2 regions of the Kitasatospora sp. NPDC127121 genome follow, and region 2 is predicted to be linked to the other one. Evidence: riboswitches for the same ligand, from Rfam matches in the RefSeq annotation. Region 2 holds a riboswitch; the other holds the start of a gene.

Region 1 (10,408 bases), on a different contig from region 2:
TAGGCACCGCCGGTGTGCACGCTGAACGCCGAGCGGCGGGCCGCCCGCGCCACGCCCGGATCCGGATGCACGCTCGAGACCGCCGACAGCACCGAGGCCGCCCGCGGGTGCCCCGACTGCCGGGCCCGGGCGAACAGCCGCACCGGATCGCCCGCCGCGGCGCCCTCGACGTGGCCCACCAGCAGCTCCGTCTCGCCGTGGTCCAGCACCGCCGCCGCCGTGTCCACCCACAGCCAGGCCGCGTCCTCCGCCCCCAGCACGTCCGCCGGCGAAACCCCCTCGTCCGAGCGCTCCGCCAGCCACAGCAGCGCGTACGGGCGCAGCACCGGCTCGTCCACCGACCCCCGCACCGCCTGCTCCGCCGGGCCGCCGGCCACCCGCAGCGCCTCGAAGGCCAGCCCGCGCACCAGCGCGTCGTCCCCCTGCGCCGCGTCCAGCAGCTCCGCCACCGCCCGATCGGCCGGACGGGCCGCCACCCAGGCGCGGAACTCGGCCCGCGCCGGGCCCGGCGAATAGTCCGCGCAGGCGTTCAGCAGCTCGAAGGCGCTCTGCTCGATGTGCCCGGCCGCGGTCTGCGCGACCGTGCAGATCTCCTCCAGCTTCGCCCGCACCGCCCAGTGGCCCAGCGGCGACAGCTCGGCGGCCTCGTCCCTGCGGACCACGGCCCCGACGGCCGCCAGGCCGTCCAGCATCCAGTCCAGGACCGCGGCCACGTCCGCCGGCGACGGCGGGGTGTCGATCTGCGGCTCCCGGCACGTGCCGCGGACCGCCGACACCGCCGAGGCGGCGTGCGGCACGGGCGACAGGCCCGAACCGTCCGTGCCACCCACCCGGCGCTCGTCCAGACCCCGGCGCAGCAGCTCCAGCAGTTCGCCGTCCGACACCGGACCGGCCACCAGGTGCAGGAACGACAGCAACTGAGGCGCCTGGTCCACCGCCTGGCCGGCCAGCACCGCGAACACGCCCCGCAGGGCGGCCGGCGGCACCGGGGCCAGCAGCGTCCAGGCGTCGAACAGCGCCGACCAGCCGCGGACCACCGCCTCGTCGTCGTGCTCCCAGGCGTGCAGGCGCCAGCCCGGGACCGCACCGCCGTCCCTGGCCTCCACCAGGCCGACCAGCAGTGCCTGCCCCCACGCCTTGGCGGCGGCGCCGACCGTCATGGCCAGCGCCCGACCCGCCGCACGGGCGTCGTCGGGCAGCAGCTCGCCCCGCTTGTCGACCTCTTCCAGGTCCCCCGCCCAGCGGGCGATCCGGACGGCGTCCACCAGCATCCGGCGGGCCAGCGGCGCCAGCTCGGCCGGCGCGGGGAAGCCCTCCGGTACGGGAACCCTCCCCCGACCGGGCGCCGCAGCGGGCCCTCGTCGGCGGGGTACCCCGGCCCCGCCCGGCTTGCCGGCGGCGGGCCGGTGGGCCGTACCGGGGAGACGGGTCACCGTCGCACCAGTACCGATCGTCGGAGGGAGCGGGGCATCACGGTCGCGCGGATTCCGAGACGTCACGTCGAGCAGTCTTCCCCTTGTACCGGCCTTCTGTCACATCCGGTTGGCTGTACGGACGGGCGGCCGTCGACGGCGCCTCCCCAAGATCGGGCAACAATCGGGCAACAGAGGCAAACCGCCTGGCCGGAAACAGGTGGCGGGGGCATGCCATCCCGGCTCAACCCTTGCGGCGGCGGTCGCGCTACCCGCCCGACCGGTCACACTCCGTGGCTGACGGGTGAGGTCCGGGTTTCGTACAGAGGCCCTGTCGGTGTGACTTCTCGTGCGGGGGGGGCTGGGTTCAGAGAAGGGGGGTGAGCCAGCGGCGGAGGAGTTCGGTGTAGTGGGTGGGGGCCGAGTTCCAGAGGGTGGCGTGGTCGGCGCCCGGGAAAGGCCGGAGGCTGACCACGCCGGGGCGGGCGGCAGCGAGGCGCTCGGCGGCGCGGAACGGGGCGACCTGATCGTCGGGGCTGTGCAGGAGGAGGGTGGGGACACGCAGGTCGGCGCCCTCGGCGATGCGGCTGAAGTCGGCGAGGTCGACGCCGGTGCGGCCCTCGGCGGCGAGGGCGCCGAGCTCGGCGGCGGCGCCGGTGTAGCCGGCCCGGGCGGCGCCGCGGCGGGCGGTGGCGGGCAGGTCGAGGACCGGCGAGTCCAGGACGAGGCCGCTGATGGCATGGGCCCAGGCGGAGCGGGAGGCCGTCTGGAGGGCCATAGTGGCGCCGAGGGACCAGCCGTACAGGATGACCCGGCCGGCGCCGCTGTCGAGGGCGAGCCGGACCGCCGACTCGACGTCGCGCCACTCGGTCTCGCCGAAGTGGCCGAGCCCGTCCGGCGAGGCGGGGGCGCCCTGGTCGCCCCGGTAGGTGACGGCGAGGGCGGGCAGGGCGAGGCGGTCGAGGACGGGGAGGACCGGGAGGGTCTGCTGCCGGTCGGCGCCGGGGCCGTGGACGAGGATCACCCAGGTGCCGCGTTTGCCGTCGAGGCGCCAGGCGGGGAGCGCGCCGAGTTCGCCGTCGGCGGCGATGTCGGTGAAGGGGAGGCCGAGCGCCTCCGTGGGGTCGCCGAGGTGGACGCGGGGGGTGAAGCGGACCTCGGTGCCGGGAGTGAGGGTGCCCCGGTCGGCGCGGACGAGGCGGCGGGTGACACCGTTCTCGTCGCTGTGCAGGACGTCCTCGACGACGGCGTGGCCGTGGTCGTCCCACTCCACGGCCCATCGGCCGGGGCGCAGGCTCTCGGGGCGGCGGTTGAAGGTGATCCGGCCCGCGGCGAGGCTCCGCACCAGGACGGGGCCCGACTCCCGGACGGCGCTCGCCGGGTGGACCAGCCGTTCGGAGGCCCGACGGCCGATCACCAGGACGGCGGCCCCGGCGCCGACGACGGCGGCCGCCACGACGGCCGCGGTTCCCCAACGCATATCGCTCCCCGCTCTGCTGGTCTTGGCTGGTCTTGGACCGGACGGTGTCCGGGCGGTGTCCGGGCGCTGCTCGGACGGTGTTCGGGCACCAGTTCACCGGGGGGCCGCGCGGGCGGCCACCGGGCTGGGCCGTCCGGGGTACGGCGGGGCGTCGGGCAGGGCGGGCGTCAGGCGGGCGGGGCGTCGGGCGGGGCGGGCCTCGGGCGGGCGGGGCGTCGGGCGGGGCGGGCCTCGGGCGGGCGAGAACGGCACCGGCGACAGGGCTCCGAGGTGTGACCAACCCCTCCGTGACCTCGGTTGACTCCCGGTTCGGCCGCGTGATGGGATCCTGGGGCCAAACGGAGGCATGCAGAGGAAGCCGGTGCGAGTCCGGCGCGGTCCCGCCACTGTCACCGGGGAGCACGCTCGGAACATTGCCACGGCGGACCGTCAGAAGCCGCTGGAAGGCCCGGGGGTGCGTCCGACCCGGAAGCCAGGAGACTCTCGCCCCCGGTACGTCGATCCAGGGCGCGGACCCTGAGTGAGGACACGCACGCGATGCAGGCTGCCCCGACCCGCCGGACCCGACGCGGCCTTCCGCCGAACCCGCCGTGCGCCCGCTGACCCGCGCCGCCGCGTTCGCGCTCGGCGCCGCCGCGGGCTTCGCCGCGGACGCCCGCTTCGCCGACCCCCGGCGCGGCCACCCGGTGGCCGTCTTCGGCGGCGCGGCGACCCGGCTGGAGCGGCGGGTGTGGCAGGACGACCGGGTGGCCGGCGCCGGGTACACGGCGATGTGCGTGGGCGCGGTCGCGGCCGGCGCGGTGGCCCTGGACCGTACGGTGGGCCGGCGTCCGCTGGGCCGGGCCGCGCTGGCGGCCGCCGCGACCTGGACGGTGCTGGGCGGCACCTCGCTGACCCGGGAGGCGCGCACCATCGGCCGGTCGCTGGCCACGGGCGACCTGACGGCCGCGCGGGAACGGCTGCCGCACCTGTGCGGGCGGGATCCGAGCGCGCTGGACGGGCCGCAGATCGCCCGCGCGGTGGTCGAGTCGGTGGCCGAGAACACGGCGGACGCCGTGGTGAACGCGCTGGTCTGGGGCACGCTGGCGGGCACGCCGGGGCTGCTGGCGTTCCGCGCGGTGAACACGCTGGACGCGATGGTCGGCCACCGCTCGCCGCGGTACGCCCGGTTCGGCTGGGCCTCGGCCCGGCTCGACGACGTGGCGGGCTGGCCGGGCGCCCGGCTGACGGCGCTGCTCACGGTGGCCGCCGCGCCGCAGCCGAAAACGGCCTGGCGGGTCTGGCGGCGGGACGGTTCGGCGCACCCGAGCCCGAACGCGGGCCAGGCGGAGGCGGCCTTCGCGGGCGCGGTGGGCGTCCGGCTGGGCGGGACCCTCCAGTACGGGGAGCGGGTGGAGCACCGGCCGGTGCTGGGCGCGGAGTTGCGCCCGGTGACGGTGGACGACATCGAGCGGGCCTGCGTGCTCTCCCGGCGGGTGGGCGCGCTGGCCCTGGGTACGACGGTCGCGGGGCACGTCGCGCTGCGCTTGCTGACGACACGGTGGAGGGGAAGGGCATGAGCAACGCACTGCTGGTCGCCGGGACGACCTCGGACGCGGGCAAGAGTGTGGTGACCGCGGGCATCTGCCGCTGGCTGGCCCGGCAGGGGGTGCGGGTCGCGCCGTTCAAGGCGCAGAACATGTCGCTGAACTCCTTCGTCACCGCCGACGGCGCCGAGATCGGCCGGGCGCAGGCGATGCAGGCGCAGGCGGCCCGGGTGGAGCCGGAGGCGGCGATGAACCCGGTGCTGCTGAAACCGGGCGCGGACGGCCGCAGCCAGGTGGTGCTGCTGGGCCGGCCGGTCGCCGAGGTGGGCGCGCTGGACTACCGCGAGCGCAAGCCCGTCCTGCTGGAACGGTCGTTGGAGTGCCTGGCGGATCTGCGCCGCCGCTACGAGGTGGTGGTCTGCGAGGGCGCCGGTTCGCCCGCCGAGATCAACCTGCGGGACCGGGACATCGCCAACATGGGCCTGGCGACGGCCGCCGGGCTGCCGGTGGTGGTGGTCGGGGACATCGACCGCGGCGGCGTCTTCGCGGCGATGTACGGGACGCTGGCGCTGCTGTCGGCGCAGGACCAGCGGCACGTGGCGGGCTGGTTCGTCAACAAGTTCCGCGGCGACGCGCGGCTGCTGGCGCCCGGCCTGGACATGCTGCACGGGCTGACCGGCCGTCCGGTGCTCGGCACCCTGCCGATGCTGCCGGGCCTGTGGCTGGACGCCGAGGACTCGCTGGACCTGTCCACGGTGGTGGACCGGGTCGACGGCCGCGGCCCGCTCGGGGCGGACGTACTGCGGGTGGCCGTGGTGCGCTTCCCCCGGCTGTCGAACTTCACCGACCTGGACGCCCTGGCGCAGGAGCCCGGCGTGCTGGTGCGCTGGGTGACCCGGCCGGAGGAACTGGCCGACGCCGACCTGGTGGTGCTGCCCGGCACCCGGGCCACCGTGGCCGACCTGGCCTGGCTGCGCGAACGCGGCCTGGAGCCGGCGCTGAAGGCGCGGACGGCGGCCGGGCTGCCGGTCCTCGGGGTGTGCGGCGGCTACCAGATGCTGGCGCGCGGGATCGAGGACGAGGTGGAGTCCGGGGCCGGCTCGGTCGAGGGCCTGGGCCTGCTGCCGACGCACGTGCGGTTCGGCGCCGAGAAGGTGCTGGCGCGCCCGGTCGGCACGGCGTACGGGCAGCGGGTCGAGGGGTACGAGATCCACCACGGGGTGGTGGCCGTGGAGGGGGGCGAGCCGTTCTTCTCCGATGACGACGGGCACGGCCTGGACGGCTGCCGGGTCGGCCCGGTGTGGGGCACGACCTGGCACGGCGCGCTGGAGAACGACGGCTTCCGTCGTGAACTCCTGCGCGAGGTCGCCGCGTTGGCGGGCCGGGCGTTCGTGCCGGCGCCGGACACCTCGTTCGCCGAGGCGCGCGAGGCCCGGCTGGACCGGCTGGGCGACCTGATCGAGGAGCACGCGGACACCGACGCGCTGTGGAAGCTGATCGAGGGCGGGGTGCCGGCGGCCGGATCGCTGCCGTTCCTGGCGCCCGGGGCACCTGGGGAGTATGCATGAGTGACGTCCGCTATCCGTTCACCGCGATCGTCGGCATGCCCGACCTGCGGCTCGGCCTGCTGCTCAACGCGGTCTCGCCAGCCGTGGGCGGCGTGCTGGTGCGCGGCGAGAAGGGCACCGCGAAGTCGACCATGGTGCGCGCGCTGGCCGGCCTGCTGCCGACCCTCGCGGCCGTCGACGGCTGCCGGTTCGCCTGCGACCCGTCCGCGCCGGACCCGCAGTGCCCGGACGGGCCGCACGACCGCCCCTCCGCATCCGAACGCCCCGCCCAGCTGGTCGAGTTGCCGGTCGGCGTGGCCGAGGACCGGATCGTCGGCTCGCTCGACCTGGAACGGGCGCTCGCCGAGGGCGTCAAGGCGTACGAGCCGGGGCTGCTCGCCAAGGCGCACCGCGGCGTGCTCTACATCGACGAGGTGAACCTGCTCCAGGACCACGTCGTGGACCTGCTGCTGGACGCCGCCGCGATGGGCCGCTCGTACGTCGAGCGCGAGGGCGTGTCGGTGCGGCACGCCGCCCGCTTCCTGCTGGTCGGCACGATGAACCCCGAGGAGGGCGAGCTGCGGCCGCAGCTGCTCGACCGGTTCGGCCTGACCGTCGAGATCGCCGCCACCCGGGACCCGGCCGAGCGCGCCGAGGTGGTCCGCCGCCGGCTCGGCTACGACGCCGACCCGGCCGGCTTCGCCGCGCGGTTCGCCGCGGACGAGCAGGCGCTCGCCGAACGCATCACCGCCGCCCGGGAGTTGCTGCCCAAGGTGGAGCTGACGGATATGGCGCTACGTCAGATCACCGCCGTGTGCGCAGCGTTCGAGGTGGACGGGCTGCGCGCCGACATCGTGATGGCCCGCACCGCCGTCGCGCTCGCCGCCTGGGACGGGCGGACCGAGGTGCTGGAGGAGGACGTCCGCAAGGCCGCCCAGCTGGCGCTGCCGCACCGGCGCCGCCGCAACCCCTTCGACGCGCCGGGGCTGGACGAGGAGCAGCTCGACCGGACGCTGGAGGAGCACGCGCAGCCGGAGGAGCCCGCGCAGCCATCGGAGCCCTCCGAGCCCTCGGAGCCCGAGGGGTCCGGGGAGCTCGGAGGCTCAGGAGAGACCGAGGGCGACGGGGACGGCGAGGGCGACGGCCCCGAGGACGACGGTCCCGGCCCGGACGGCGGCCCCGGCGGCGGCCCGGACGGCGGCGGAGCCCCCGAGCCCACCTCCGGCCCGCAGGCATCGGCCGCCGAGCCGGACGAGCCGCTCCAGCAGCCCGTACCGGCCCAACACCCCGCCCCCGCCCGGGAGTCGGCGCCGGTCGCGGCTGGCGACCCGTACCGGACCAAGCTGTTCACCGTGCAGGGCACCGGCCACGGCGCCCAGGGCCGCCGCTCCCCCGCCGAGACCACCGGCGGGCACACCGTGCGCGCCCGGCGCCCCCAGGGCACGCTCAGCCGCCTGCACCTGACCGCCACCTTGCAGGCCGCCGCGCCGCACCAGGCGGCGCGCGGGCGGGCCGGCCGGGCGCTGGTGCTGCGCAAGGACGACTTCCGCGAACAGGTCCGCCAGGGGCGGGAGTCCAACCTGGTGCTGTTCGTCGTCGACGCCTCCGGCTCGATGGCCGCCCGGCAGCGGATGACCGCCGTCAAGGGCGCCGTGCTGTCCCTGCTGATGGACGCCTACCAGCGGCGCGACAAGATCGGCATGATCACCTTCCGGGGCGCGGACGCCGAACTGGCGCTGCCGCCGACCTCGTCCGTGGAGGTCGGCGCGGCCCGGCTGGAGTCGCTGCCCACCGGCGGCCGCACCCCGCTGGCCGCCGGCCTGCTGCGCGCGCACGAGGTCCTGCGGGTGGAGCGGCTGCGCGACCCGAGCCGCCGCCCGCTGCTGGTCGTGGTGACCGACGGCCGGGCCACCGGCGGGCGGGACGCGCTCGCCCGGTCGCAGCGCGCGGCTGGACTGTTCGCCGCGCAGGGCACCGCCAGCGTGGTGCTGGACTGCGAGTCCGGCCCCGTCCGGCTCGGCCTCGCCCGCACCCTGGCCGGACTGCTCGGCGGCACCGCCGTCAGCCTGGACGAGCTGCGCCCCGAGGGCGTCGCCTCGCTCGTCCGCGAGAACCGCCACGACGGCCGGCGCGACAGCCGCCATGAGAACCGTCGTGAGAACCGTGCCACCACCATGCGAAAGGCGGCCTGAGCCGACATGCCCAAGGGTGTCCCCGAGAGCGTCCCCGCCGACGGCCTGACGACCCGTCAGCGCCGCACGCAGCCGATCACCGCCGTGCACACCGGCCCCGGCAAGGGCAAGTCAACGGCCGCGTTCGGCATGGCGCTGCGGGCCTGGAACCAGGGCTGGCCCGTCGGGGTGTTCCAGTTCGTGAAGTCCGCCAAGTGGAAGGTCGGCGAGGAGAACGCGCTGCGCGTGCTCGGCGCCTCCGGCGAGGGCGGCACGGTCGACTGGCACAAGATGGGCTCCGGCTGGTCGTGGATCCAGCGCTCCAGCGAGATGGAGATGGACAGCGAGGCGGCCGCCAAGGAGGGCTGGGAGCAGGTCAAGCGCGACCTGGCGGCCGAGACCTACCGCTTCTACGTGCTGGACGAGTTCACCTACCCCATGCACTGGGGCTGGGTCGACCCGGAGGAGGTCGTGTCGGTGCTCAAGGACCGCCCGGGCAGCCAGCACGTCGTCATCACCGGCCGGTACGCACCCGAACCGCTGACCGAATTCGCCGACCTGGTCACCGAGATGACCAAGGTCAAGCACCCCATGGACGCCGGCCGCAAGGGCCAGCGCGGTATCGAGTGGTAGACCGTTGAGCACTGCCGGCAGGCCGTTGGCCGCCATCCCCCGCCTCGTCATCGCCGCACCCTCCTCGGGCGCCGGCAAGACCACCGTCGCCACCGGCCTGATCGCGGCGCTCGCCGCGCGCGGGCTGGCGGTGTCCCCGCACAAGGTCGGCCCCGACTACATCGACCCGGGCTACCACGCGCTCGCCGCCGGGCGCCCGGGCCGCAACCTGGACGCCTTTCTGTGCGGCCCGGAGAGGATCGCCCCGCTCTTCCTGCACGGCGCGGCGGGAGCGGACGTCGCGGTGGTCGAGGGGGTCATGGGCCTGTTCGACGGGGCCTCCGGGCGGGGGGAGCTGGCCTCCACCGCGCACGTCGCCAAGCTGCTGCGGGCGCCCGTGGTGCTGGTGGTGGACGGCTCCTCGCAGTCCCGGTCGGTGGCCGCGCTGGTGCACGGCTTCGCCTCCTGGGACCCGGAGGTGCGCCTCGCCGGGGTGATCCTCAACCGGGTCGCCTCCGACCGGCACGAGCAACTCCTGCGCGAGGCCCTGGAGGAGGGCTCGGGCGTGCCCGTGCTGGGCGCGCTGCGCCGCTCCACGACCGTCGCCACGCCGTCGCGCCACCTCGGGCTGATCCCGGCCGTGGAGCGCTCGGCGGAGGCCCTGCGTGCCGTCGCCGACATGGGTGAACTCGTCGCCGCCTCGGTCGACTTGGACGCCCTGCTCGAACTCGCCCGGACGGCACCGGAGTTGACCGCCGAACCGTGGAGCCCGTCGGCCGAGGTCGACCCGGTGGCCGGCACGCCGCGGATCGCGGTCGCGGGCGGCGCCGCGTTCTCCTTCTCGTACGCCGAGAACGCCGAACTCCTCACCGCCGCAGGCGCCGAGGTCGTCCCCTTCGACCCGCTGCACGCCACGGCACTGCCCGACGGCACGGCCGGCCTGGTGATCGGCGGCGGCTTCCCCGAGCTGTACGTCCGGGAGCTGAGCGGCAACACGGCACTGCGCGGGGCCATCGCGGCGTTCGCCGCCGGCGGCGGCCCGATCGCCGCCGAATGCGCCGGACTGCTCTACCTGGGGCGCGAGTTGGACGGCCTGCCGATGTGCGGCGTACTGGACACCGGCGCCCGGATGACCGAACGGCTCACCCTCGGCTACCGGGAGGCCGTCGCCCTGCACGACTCCCCGCTCGCCCGGACCGGCACCCGGGTACGCGGCCACGAGTTCCACCGCACGGTCTGCGAACCGGGCGCGGGCGAACACCCCGCCTGGGGCTGGCGCCTGCCCACCGGCCCCCGCACCGAGGGCTTCGCGGGCAGCCACGTCCACGCCTCCTACCTGCACCTGCACTGGGCCGGAGCCCCGTCCCTGGCCACCTCCTTCGCCTCCGCCGCAGCCGCCCACCAGACAACCCCCGGCAAGCCCGCGTCACCGTAACCCCCCTCGGCGGGCCACCCGGCCCTGCGTCGGCAGGGCCTGAGGGCCGGACGCCTGTCCGCTACGCCTCGGTGTCCTTCGGGTGCCTGGGCGAGGCATAGACGAGGTGGACGACGCGGGCCGCCTCGTCCACCACGTACCGCACCCGGCCGCCGGCGGTCACCTCGTACTCCCACTGCGGCAGCTCGACGCCCCCGAACACGCGGGCGGCCAGCCGGCCCCGCA
Region 2 (10,408 bases):
GGCTGCTCGACGTCCTGGGTGACCTGCCCGCCACCGTCGGCGTCAGTGGACTGGTGGCCGAGCGGCACCCCGAGACCGTCGAGGCCGTGCACGAGGCGGGTCACGAGATCGCCGCACACTCCTGGGCCCAGGACGTGGTGCCCGCGCTGCTCGACGTCGATGCCGAGCGGGCCAACGTCCTTCGCTGCACCGACATCCTTCGCCGGGTCACCGGTGTTCGCCCGGCGGGGTGGATGAGCCCGCGCGCCACCGGTTCGCGGCACACGGTCGACCTGCTCGCCGAGGCCGGCTACCGCTGGACCGGGGACCACGGCGACCACGACCTCCCGCAGGTCCTGTCCACCGTTCACGGTCCTCTGGTCTCCCTCATGCACAGCGACCACTCCGACGTCCGCGACGCCGCGGCCGGCCCGTACGCCTACCGCGACCTTCACCGTGAGCTGCTGAACCAGCTGCTCGCCGCCCCCGGCCCGGGCGTCTTCCACCTGACCGTCCACGCCCACGTCGGAGGCCGACCGCTCCTCGCGGGCATGGTCGGCCAGGTCCTCGACCACATCCGCGAGTCCGGCGACGTCTGGGTCGCCACCCACGCCCAGCTGGCCGAACACGTCCTGACACACCAGGGAGGAACGCCATGACCCACGTCCTCGTCGTCGGCGGCACCGGAGCCATGGGCAGCCACGTGGTCCGCCACCTGCTGGCCACCACCGACGCCACCGTCACCGTCCCCACCCGCCACCCGGAGTCCGCCCGCGCCACCGGACTCGCCGCCACCGCGCCCGACCGCGTGCGACTGGTCCGCTCCGACCCGGCGGCGCTCGAGGTCCTGATCGGGCAGGCGGACCACGTGTTCGCCAACACCGACTTCTTCGCGACGGGCAGCGCGGTGGGTGAGTACCGGCAGGGGCTGCACTTGCTGGCCGCCGCCGAGCGGGCCGGCGTGGAGCGCTTCATCTGGTCCTCGTTGGACAGCGCGGTGTCCCTGACCGGCCACCCCGTCCCGCATTTCGACAGCAAGGCCGCCGTCGCCGCCCACATCGGCCTGATGCGGTCGGAGGAGATGCTCCGCAAGGAGACCGACGGCTGGTACACGGACCACGTCTCGGTGCTGACCACGGCGCCGTACTTCGAGAACCTGCGGGACCGACTCGCCCCCCGGCCGGACGGCAGGGGCGGCCTGGTCTTCAGGCTCCCCCTCGGCGCCGCCCACTACCCGCTCGTCGCCCTCGACGACATCGCCTGGTTCGCCTGCCACATGTTCGACAACTGGCAGTCCTGGGGCGCCCGCGACCTCGCGGTGATCGGCGACAGCCTCACCGGCGACGAGATCGCCGCCACCTTCGCCCAGGTCACGGACACCCCCAGCACCTACCTCCCGATGCCGCACGACGACCTGCGCACCGCCGTCCCCGGCTTCAGCCACGACTACGCGGCGATGTTCCGGTTCTTCGCCGACCGTGACCTCTACGCCCGAGACCGGGACATCGGCCTCCTGCGCCGCCTGCACCCCGACGTGATGACCTTCGAGGACTGGCTGCACTACACCGGATGGACGGGATGACCAGGACCTTCCCGGTGCGCCACCCCCCGGGCGAGGGGCGGCGCACCGGGCGGGCTGTCAGCGGTTGAGGAACTCCGGCGGGCGCTTCTCGGCGAAGGCCGCCATACCCTCCTTCTGGTCCGCCGTGGCGAACGTGGCGTGGAACAGGCGCCGTTCGAAGCGCACGCCCTCGGCGAGCGTGGTCTCGTACGAGCGGTTGACGCTCTCCTTGAGCATGACCGCAGCCGGGGTGGACATCGCCGCGACGGTCTCGGCCACCGTCAGGGCCTCGGCCAGCAGCTGGTCCGCCGGGACGATCCGGGAGACCAGGCCGGCCCGCTCGGCCTCCTCGGCGCCCATCATCCGGCCGGTCAGGCACAGTTCCATCGCCTTCGCCTTGCCGACCGCCCGGGTCAGCCGCTGCGAGCCGCCGATGCCGGGGATGACACCGAGCTTGATCTCCGGCTGCCCGAACTTCGCGGTGTCCGCCGCCAGCAGGACGTCGCACAGCATCGCCAACTCGCAGCCGCCGCCCAGCGCGTAGCCCGCCACCGCCGCCACCACGGGCTTGCGCAGCGCGGCGAAGCGGTCCCAGGCGGCGAACCAGTCGCCGAGGTAGGCGTCGACGAAGTCGAGGGACTGCATCTCCTTGATGTCGGCGCCGGCCGCGAACGCCTTCTCCGAGCCGGTGATGACCAGGCAGCCGATCTCCGGGTCACGGTCGAACTCCGTTGCCGCCTGCACGACTTCGTTCATCAGGAGGGTGTTGAGCGCGTTGAGCGCCTTGGGCCGGTCGAGCGTGATCAGCCCCACCCGGCCCTTGCGCTCGACCAGGATCGTCTCGTAGCCGGTCACTTGCCGTCCTCCCTCAGGGTGGTGATGATCGCCGAGAAGTCCAGGCCGGCGTCGTCGTCGGCCTGCGCGAAGTCCGCGTACAGCTGTGCCGCCCTGCGTCCGAGTTCGGTGGGCAGGCCGGCGGCCTCGGCGGCCCCGGCGGCGAGGCCGAGGTCCTTGGCCATCAGGGCGGCGGCGAACCCGGCCGCGTAGTCGCGGTTGGCCGGGCTGGCCGGCACCGGCCCGGGGACGGGGCAGTTGGTGGTGAGCGCCCAGCACTGGCCGGAGGCGGTCGAGGCGACGTCGTAGAGCGCCTGGTGGCTGAGCCCGAGGCTCTCCCCGAGCACGAAGGCCTCGCTGACCGCGATCATCGAGATGCCCAGGATCATGTTGTTGCAGATCTTCGCGGCCTGCCCCGCACCGGGGGGTCCGCAGTGCACGACCTTGCGGCCCATCGCCTCCAGCACCGGTCGGGCCGCCTCGAAGTCCGGCTCGGCGGCTCCGACCATGAAGGTGAGGCTCGCGGCCGTGGCGCCGACCACCCCGCCGGAGACCGGCGCGTCCACGGCCCGGTGCCCGGCGTTCACGGCGAGGTCGTGCGCCGCCCGGGCGTCCGCGACGTCGATCGTGGAGCAGTCGACGAAGAGCGTTCCCGGGCGGGCGGCGGGCAGCAGGTCCGCGTAGGCGGCCAGCACGTGCCGGCCGGCCGGCAGCATGCTGATGACGACGTCGGCCTCCCGTACCGCCTCGGTCGCGGACCGCGCCGGACGGACGCCGCTCTCCGTCCGGGACGCCCGCCGCAGCGCCTCCGGCGCCAGGTCGTAGCCGGTCACGGTGTGTCCGGCCGTGGCGAGGTTGGCGGCCATCGGGCCGCCCATGTTGCCGAGTCCGATGAATCCGATGACTCCGTTGAATCCGTTGAATCCGTTGAATCCGTTGCGGTGGGTCACCAGCGCTCCAGGGGTGTGGTGGGGGCCAGGCCGAGTTCCCGGTCGCCGAGCGGGGCGAAGTAGCGGGCCACCGTGGCGGGCTCGACGGCGCTCAGCGTCGACGGGTTCCACCGCGGGGAGCGGTCCTTGTCGATCACCTGGGCGCGGATCCCCTCGGCCAGGTCCGGCGTGGAGAGCGCCGCGCAGGAGGTCCGGTACTCCTGGTCGAGGACGGCCTCCAGCGGGCCGAGGGTGCGGGCCCGGCGCAGGGCGGCGAGGGTGGCCTTCACGGCGGCGGGCGAGTTGGCGGCGATCCGGTCCGCGGCCTCCTTGGCCTCCGGTTCGCCGCTGTCCCGCAGGCGGTCGAGGATCTCCTCCACGGTGTCGGCCCCGTAGCAGTGGTCGATCCAGGCCCGCCGGCCGTCCAGCACGCCGGCCGGTGCGGGCCCGACGTTCCGTTCGAGGGCGTCGTGCACGGGGAGTTCGGCCAGGTCGTCCAGCAGCGCGGGCAGCCGCTCGGCCGGGACGAAGTGGTCGGCGAGGCCGCAGAGCAGCGCGTCACCGGCGCCGACGGAACCCGCGGTCAGGGCGAGGTGGGTACCCAGCTCTCCCGGTGCGAGGGCGAGCAGGTAGGTGCCGCCGACGTCGGGGACGAAGCCGATGCCGGCCTCGGGCATGGCGATGCGTGTGGTCCCGGTGACGATCCGGACGCTGCCGTGGGCGGAGACCCCGACCCCGCCGCCCATCACGATGCCGCTCATGAGCGCGACGTAGGGCTTGGGGTAGCGGGCGATGCGGGCGTTGAGGCGGTACTCGTCGCGCCAGAACTCCTCGACGGCGCCCGGGTCCGCGCCGGTGGCGGCGCGGTGGATGGCGACGATGTCGCCGCCGGCGCAGAAGGCCCGCTCACCGGCGCCGGTGATGACCACGGTTTCGACCCGCTCGTCCTCCTCCCACGCGTCCAGGGCTTCGGAGATCCTTCGCACCATGCCGTGGGTGAGGGCGTTCAGGGCTGCGGGGCGGTTGAGGACGATCAGGCCGGCCCGGCCCTCGCGGTGGACCAGGACCTCGTCGAGGTCGTTCCCGGCCATCACGCGGCCCCGGTCAGGCCGCGGGCAACGATGACGCGCATGATCTCGTTGGTTCCTTCCAGGATCTGGTGCACCCGCAGGTCGCGGACGATCTTCTCGATGCCGTACTCGGCCAGGTAGCCGTAGCCGCCGTGCAGTTGGAGCGCCTGGTTGGCGACCTCGAAGCCGGTGTCGGTGGCGTGCCGCTTGGCCATCGCGCACAGCTCCGGCGCTCTGGGGTCCCCCCGGTCCAGGGCCGAGGCGGCCCGCCAGAGCAGCGACCTGGCCGCCTCCAGCTCCGTGGCCATGTCGGCGAGCCGGAACTGCAGCGCCTGGGCGTGCAGGAGCCGGGCGCCGAACGCCTCGCGGTCCGCCAGGTAGCGGGTGGCCCGCTCCAGGGCGTCCTGCGCTCCGCCGAGGGAGCAGGCGGCGATGCCGAGCCGGCCTCCGTTCAGCCCGTTCATGGCGATCCGGAAGCCCTCGCCCTCGACTCCGAGGAGGCGGTCGGCCGGGAGCCGGACGCCGTCCAGCCGCACCTGGCGGGTGGGCTGGGCGTTCCAGCCCATCTTCTTCTCGTCGGGCCCGAACGAGACGCCGGCGTCGTCGCGTTCGACGACGAACGCGGACACCCCGCCGGCCCCCGGTCCGCCGGTGCGGGCCATCACCAGGTAGACCCGGGAGGCCCCTGCGCCCGAGATGAACTGCTTGACGCCGTCGAGGACCCAGTGGTCGCCGTCCCGGCGGGCTCGGGTGGTCAGTGCCGCCGCGTCCGAGCCCGCGCCGGGCTCGGTGAGGCAGTAGCTGGCGGGGGTCGCCATGGCGCTGAGGCCCGGCAGCCACCGGGCGCGCTGGGCGTCGTCGCCGTAGCGGTCGATCATCCAGGCGACCATGTTGTGGATGGACAGGTAGGCGGCGATGGACGGGCAGCCGGTGGCCAGCGCCTCGAACACGAGCACGCCGTCGGCGCGGGTGAGTCCGGAGCCGCCGGACTCCTCGCGGACGTAGACACCGGCCAGGCCGACGTCCGCCGCCTTGCGCAGCACGTCCACCGGGAAGTGCTTGGCCTGGTCCCACGCGACCGCGTTCGGCGCCAGGTGTTCGTGGGCGAAGGCCCGGGTGGTCGCCGCGATGGCGAGCTGGTCCTCTGTGAGGTCGTGCACGGCGCCCTCAGCCCATCGTCGGGATGGTGAAGCTCGCGCCCTCCTTGACCCCGGAGGGCCAGCGCGAGGTGACGGTCCGGGTGCGGGTGTAGAAGCGGATCGAGTCCGGCCCGTGCTGGTTGAGGTCGCCGAACCCGGAGCGCTTCCAGCCGCCGAAGGTGTGGTACGCGACCGGCACGGGGATCGGCACGTTGACGCCGACCATGCCGGTGTTCACCCGGCGGGCGAAGTCCCGCGCCGTGTCGCCGTCCCGGGTGTAGATGGCCACGCCGTTGCCGAACTCGTGCTCGCCGGGCAGGCGCAGCGCCTCCTCGTAGTCGGCGGCGCGGAGCACGGTCAGGACGGGGCCGAAGATCTCCTCCCGGTAGATCCGCATGTCCGGCGTGACGCGGTCGAACAGCGAGGCGCCGAGGAAGTAGCCGTCCTCGTGCCCCTCCAGCCGGAAGTCCCGCCCGTCGACGACGAGTTCGGCGCCCTCCTCGACCCCGAGGTCCAGGTAGCCGCGGACCCGCTCCAGCGCGTCGGCGCCGACCAGCGGGCCGAAGTCCGCCGCCGGGTCGTCCGAGCGCCCGACCTTCAGCGCGGCGATCCGCTCGACCAGTTTGGCCACCAGGGCGTCGGCGGTCTCCTCCCCCACCGGGACGGCCACCGAGATCGCCATGCAGCGCTCGCCGGCCGAGCCGTAGCCGGCGCCGATCAGCGCGTCCGCGGCCTGGTCGAGGTCGGCGTCCGGCATCACGACCAGGTGGTTCTTGGCGCCGCCGAAGCACTGCGCCCGCTTCCCGTGCGCGGCGGCGGTGGCGTACACGTACTGGGCGATCGGTGTGGAGCCGACGAACCCGACCGCCTGCACCCGCGGGTCCTCCAGCAGGGTGTCGACGGCCTCCTTGCCGCCGTTGACCACGTTCAGCACGCCCGGCGGCAGCCCGGCCTCCAGGAACAGCTCGGCGAGGCGCAGCGGCACCGAGGGGTCGCGCTCCGAGGGCTTGAGGACGAAGGCGTTGCCGCAGGCGATGGCGGGTGCGGCCTTCCAGAGCGGGATCATCGCGGGGAAGTTGAACGGCGTGATGCCCGCGACCACGCCGAGCGGCTGGCGCATCGAGTACACGTCGATGCCGGTGCCCGCGTTGTCGCTGAACTCGCCCTTCAGTAGGTGCGGGATGCCGGCGGCGAACTCCACGACCTCCAGGCCGCGTTGGATGTCCCCGTGGGCGTCGGCCACGGTCTTGCCGTGCTCGGCGGACAGCAGCCGGGCCAGCTCCTGCTTCTCCTGCTCGACGAGTTGGAGGAAGCGCAGCAGGACGCGGGCGCGCCGCTGCGGGTTCCACGCGGCCCATGCGGGCTGGGCCTGCGCGGCGTCGGCGATCACCGCCTCGACCTCGGCCCGGCTCGCCAGCGGCACCCGGGCCTGCACCCGGCCGGTGTTGGGGTCGTACACGTCGCCGAAGCGACCGGAGGTGCCGGCGGTGGGCTTGCCGGCGACGAAGTGGGTCAGTTCTCGGACCATCGGGTTCCTTCTCTCGACAGGTGGGGAGAGGAGGAGGATCGGAGGCCGCCGCCCGTCGGCGGGCACACGGTGGTGCGCCCCGCGACACGGGCGTGCGGCGGCGGAACGGAACGTCAGGGCGTCGGGGCCCCGGCGGCCGTCGGCACGGGACGACCAGGAGCGGCAGTGGAGCGGGAGCAGCCCGGAGTCATGCGTGTCGTCTCCATCCTCGTGGAAAACACGGAACACCCGCGGCCGGTATCCTGACTCCCGGATCACCGCACGCCCCCAGGCCTTCCCGGCTGGCTGCCAGTGGCCTTCGTCTGCGAGGACGAACTCCCCGGTCACAGTGGCGGGACCGTGCCGGACTCACACCGGCTTCCCTGACACCGCGGACCTGCCGTCGACCATATAGTTGGACGTCCTAGTAAGTCCAGAGGCCCGCACGCGCGTTGCGCCATCGGCTTTCCACCGCGCCGAGCGGCACGTGACCGGACGGCGTCCGCCATCAGGCACCCGGCAGCGCGGGGCCACGAGCCCGTAAAGTTAGCTGAGGCACACCTAAGCAACACAGGCCGGGCCCATCTTCGCCATACCGGCGCGGGCAGGCCTCGGCCGCCGACCGCTGTCGGCGCCGGAGGTGCGCCTGCCGGGAGTGTGCCTGCCGGGAGTGTCGGGACAGGGAGAACGATGTGAGGGTCGGTCGGGACGCCAGGCGTCCGCACGGGGAACTGGTCGCGGACGTGCTGGCGGTGTTGTGGGCGGCCGGCGAGCCGCTGACCGCCCAGCAGGTCAAGGAGGCGCTGGACCACGGGCTGGCCCGCACCACCGTGACGACGATCCTCACGCGCCTGCACGAGAAGGGGACCCTGGTCCGCAGCCGCCCCGCGCGGTCCTTCGCCTACGCCCCGGTGGAGGACGCCGCCGGACTGGCGGCCGGGCGCATGCGCCGGGAGTTGGAGAAGGAACCCCAGCGCGACCTCGTGCTGAAGCGGTTCGTCTCCTCCCTGTCCGAGGACGACGAGGACGTCCTGCGCCGCCTGCTCCTCGATGCCCAGACCGAGGCCCAGAGCGAGGCCCAGACCGGGGCCAGGGCCGCGACCGCGGCGGACTCCGGCAGGCCCGGGCCCGAGGACGACGCATGGGCCTGATCCTGACGATCGTCGCCCTGGCCCTGCTGCTCCCCTGGGCCGCGGCGCCCGCCGCACGCCGCTTGGCCCTGCTGCTCCCTCCGCGCGAAGCCTCGCTCGCGCTCACGGGCGCGGCCGTCCTGCTGGCGGGCGGTACCGTCGCGGCACTCGCCGGGCTGTTCCACGTCCCGTTCCTGGCAGGCCTGGAGCACCTGCCGCTGTCCGGCGTCGTCGCCCGGTGGCCGGCGGTGGTGCCGGTGTCCTGCGCTGCCGGGGCCGCGCTGGCCGTCCAGGCCGTACGGCTGACGCTGCGGTGGCGCGGGCACCGCGTGCTCCTCGCCCGTGCCTGGCGCCTGACCGCTGATGCGACGAGCGACGGCGACCTGCTCGTGGTCGCGGGCAAGGACGCCGAGGCCTTCGCCCTGCCCGGCCACCGGGGGCGCCCCGGCCGCGTCGTCGTCTCGGCCGGCATGCTGAGCGCGCTGGGCCCGGCGGAGCGCGCGGTGCTGCTCGCCCACGAGCGCGCCCACCTGCGCGGGCGCCACCATCTGCTGTCCGCCGCCGTCGACCTCGCCGCCGCCGTACACCCGGCGTTGGCCCGGCTGCGGGCCGACCTCGACTACCACCTGGAACGCTGGGCCGACGAGCAGGCCGCCGCCGCGGTCGCCGACCGGCGCACCGCCGCGACCGCCATCGCCCGGGCGGCCCTGGCCGGATCGCCGTCCGCCCGCCGAACCGCCGGGCCCCTGCTGTCCGTGAGCACCGGCCCCGTGCCCCAGCGCGTCCAGGCCCTCCTGGGCCCCGCACCCGCCCGCCCGACCGGCCGCAGGGCGCGGGCCGCCGTCGCCCTGGTCGCCGCCGTCACGGTCGCGGCCCTGCTCGGCGCGGCCTTGGCCTACGGGCTGCACGAGTACGTCGAGTACGCGGCCCGGACCCTGAGGGCCCACGGCACGGTCTGACGACATCGATGTAGACCAACCGTGCGGGTCCGGGTATGGTGAGGCTCGGCTTACCCGTGCGGGCCTTGGCGCAGCCGCCCGCCCGCCGGCGATCAGCGGCCGCGTTCACTCCGGCCTCCGGGCTCGGCGTCCCCGCGCGGGTGCCGCCACCATGGCCCCGGTCCGAGAACACGGCGGCCACCGGACGATGGGACCTGGCGTGTACGACGGGAGGACGGGCTCGACGAGCCCCTTCGAACAGACCGTCTACCTCCTGTCGACGGCCGGCAGGGCGGTCGACCGGCTGCTGGCCGACCGGCTCGACGCGAGGGGAATGGGCCCGGCCCATCAGACGCTGCTGTCCGCACTCGCCCAGCTGGGGCCGCACGGGCGCCGCGACCTCACCGAGCACGCCGCCGCAACCGCAACCGCCGCAACCGGGGCCGACTCCGCCCAGGCACTGGACGACCTCCTGTCGGCAGGCCTGGTGCACTCCATGGTCGTCCAGATCGGCGGGCGGCAGGAGGTGCTGACGATCACCCCGGCCGGGCAGGCAGCGCTGGACGTGCTGCACGACGACGCATCCGCCGTCCAAGGCGACCTGCTCGCCTCGTTGACGAAGGGCCAGCGCGCCGAACTCAACTCCCTGCTGCGGCGGGTGTGCACGGCGGCCGCCCGCGGCGCGGGACACCGCACACCCCCGCCCTCGGGCCCCGGCTGGGTGCTCACCGGCGGGCAGCGCCGACGGTGGATCTCCGAGTAGGAGTCAGCGGACGCCGGCGGGCTGCTGCGCGGTGAGCGGTGCGGAGTGGGAGCCCGCGAGAGGCAGGACGTGGTCGGCGTGGCCCGTGACGAGGGGGAGGTCGTGGCTGACGAGGACCACCGCCAGGCCCCGGCTGGTGCGCAGGTCGTCGAGAAGGTCCATGAGCGCGGCGGCGGTGTCGGTGTCGAGGGCGGAGGTGACCTCGTCGCAGAGCAGGACGTCGGGTTCGGCGGCCAGGGCGCGGGCGAGGGAGACGCGCTGGCGTTGGCCGCCGGAGAGTTCGTGGGGGTGGCGGGTCGCGTAGTGCGGGGGCAGGCCGACGGCGGTGAGCAGTTCGGCGACGCGCTCCTCGCACCGGGCGGCGGGAAGGCCGAAGTGCAGCTTCAGCGGCCGGGTGAGGGTGGCACCGACGGTGTGGGCCGGGTTGAGGGCGCCGAGGGGGTTCTGGGGGACGAGCTGGATGCGGCGGCGCTGGTCGCGGCTGCGGCGCCGGTAGGACGGGGCCAGGTGTTCGCCGTGGAGGATGACGCTGCCGGACTCGGGCCGGTGAAGGCCGGC

Evidence for each region. A riboswitch is a leader RNA that binds a small molecule or an ion and turns the genes downstream of it on or off. The one in region 2 is predicted to bind cobalamin.
Region 1: it holds a riboswitch for cobalamin, as region 2 does, so the genes downstream of both, ACFVHI_RS06035 (cobalamin biosynthesis protein) here and ACFVHI_RS21050 (CoA-acylating methylmalonate-semialdehyde dehydrogenase) in region 2, are expected to answer to the same signal.

What each region holds. Positions count from the first base shown of each region.
Region 1 covers NZ_JBHXTQ010000006.1:80,465-90,872, reverse strand. Annotated here, with positions in the region: gene ACFVHI_RS06045 (hypothetical protein) at 1-1,433, opposite strand, end outside; gene ACFVHI_RS06040 (alpha/beta hydrolase family protein) at 1,780-2,892, opposite strand; cobalamin riboswitch at 3,243-3,375, shown strand; gene ACFVHI_RS06035 (cobalamin biosynthesis protein) at 3,483-4,451, shown strand; gene ACFVHI_RS06030 (cobyric acid synthase) at 4,448-5,986, shown strand; gene ACFVHI_RS06025 (putative cobaltochelatase) at 5,983-8,157, shown strand; gene cobO (cob(I)yrinic acid a,c-diamide adenosyltransferase) at 8,164-8,769, shown strand; gene ACFVHI_RS06015 (cobyrinate a,c-diamide synthase) at 8,795-10,183, shown strand; gene ACFVHI_RS06010 (hypothetical protein) at 10,245-10,408, opposite strand, start outside.
Region 2 covers NZ_JBHXTQ010000041.1:38,833-49,240, forward strand. Annotated here, with positions in the region: gene ACFVHI_RS21020 (polysaccharide deacetylase family protein) at 1-638, shown strand, start outside; gene ACFVHI_RS21025 (NmrA family NAD(P)-binding protein) at 635-1,561, shown strand; gene ACFVHI_RS21030 (enoyl-CoA hydratase) at 1,619-2,395, opposite strand; gene mmsB (3-hydroxyisobutyrate dehydrogenase) at 2,392-3,324, opposite strand; gene ACFVHI_RS21040 (enoyl-CoA hydratase/isomerase family protein) at 3,321-4,394, opposite strand; gene ACFVHI_RS21045 (acyl-CoA dehydrogenase family protein) at 4,394-5,533, opposite strand; gene ACFVHI_RS21050 (CoA-acylating methylmalonate-semialdehyde dehydrogenase) at 5,541-7,040, opposite strand; cobalamin riboswitch at 7,255-7,446, opposite strand; gene ACFVHI_RS21055 (BlaI/MecI/CopY family transcriptional regulator) at 7,712-8,170, shown strand; gene ACFVHI_RS21060 (M48 family metalloprotease) at 8,161-9,108, shown strand; gene ACFVHI_RS21065 (MarR family winged helix-turn-helix transcriptional regulator) at 9,308-9,850, shown strand; gene ACFVHI_RS21070 (ABC transporter ATP-binding protein) at 9,854-10,408, opposite strand, start outside.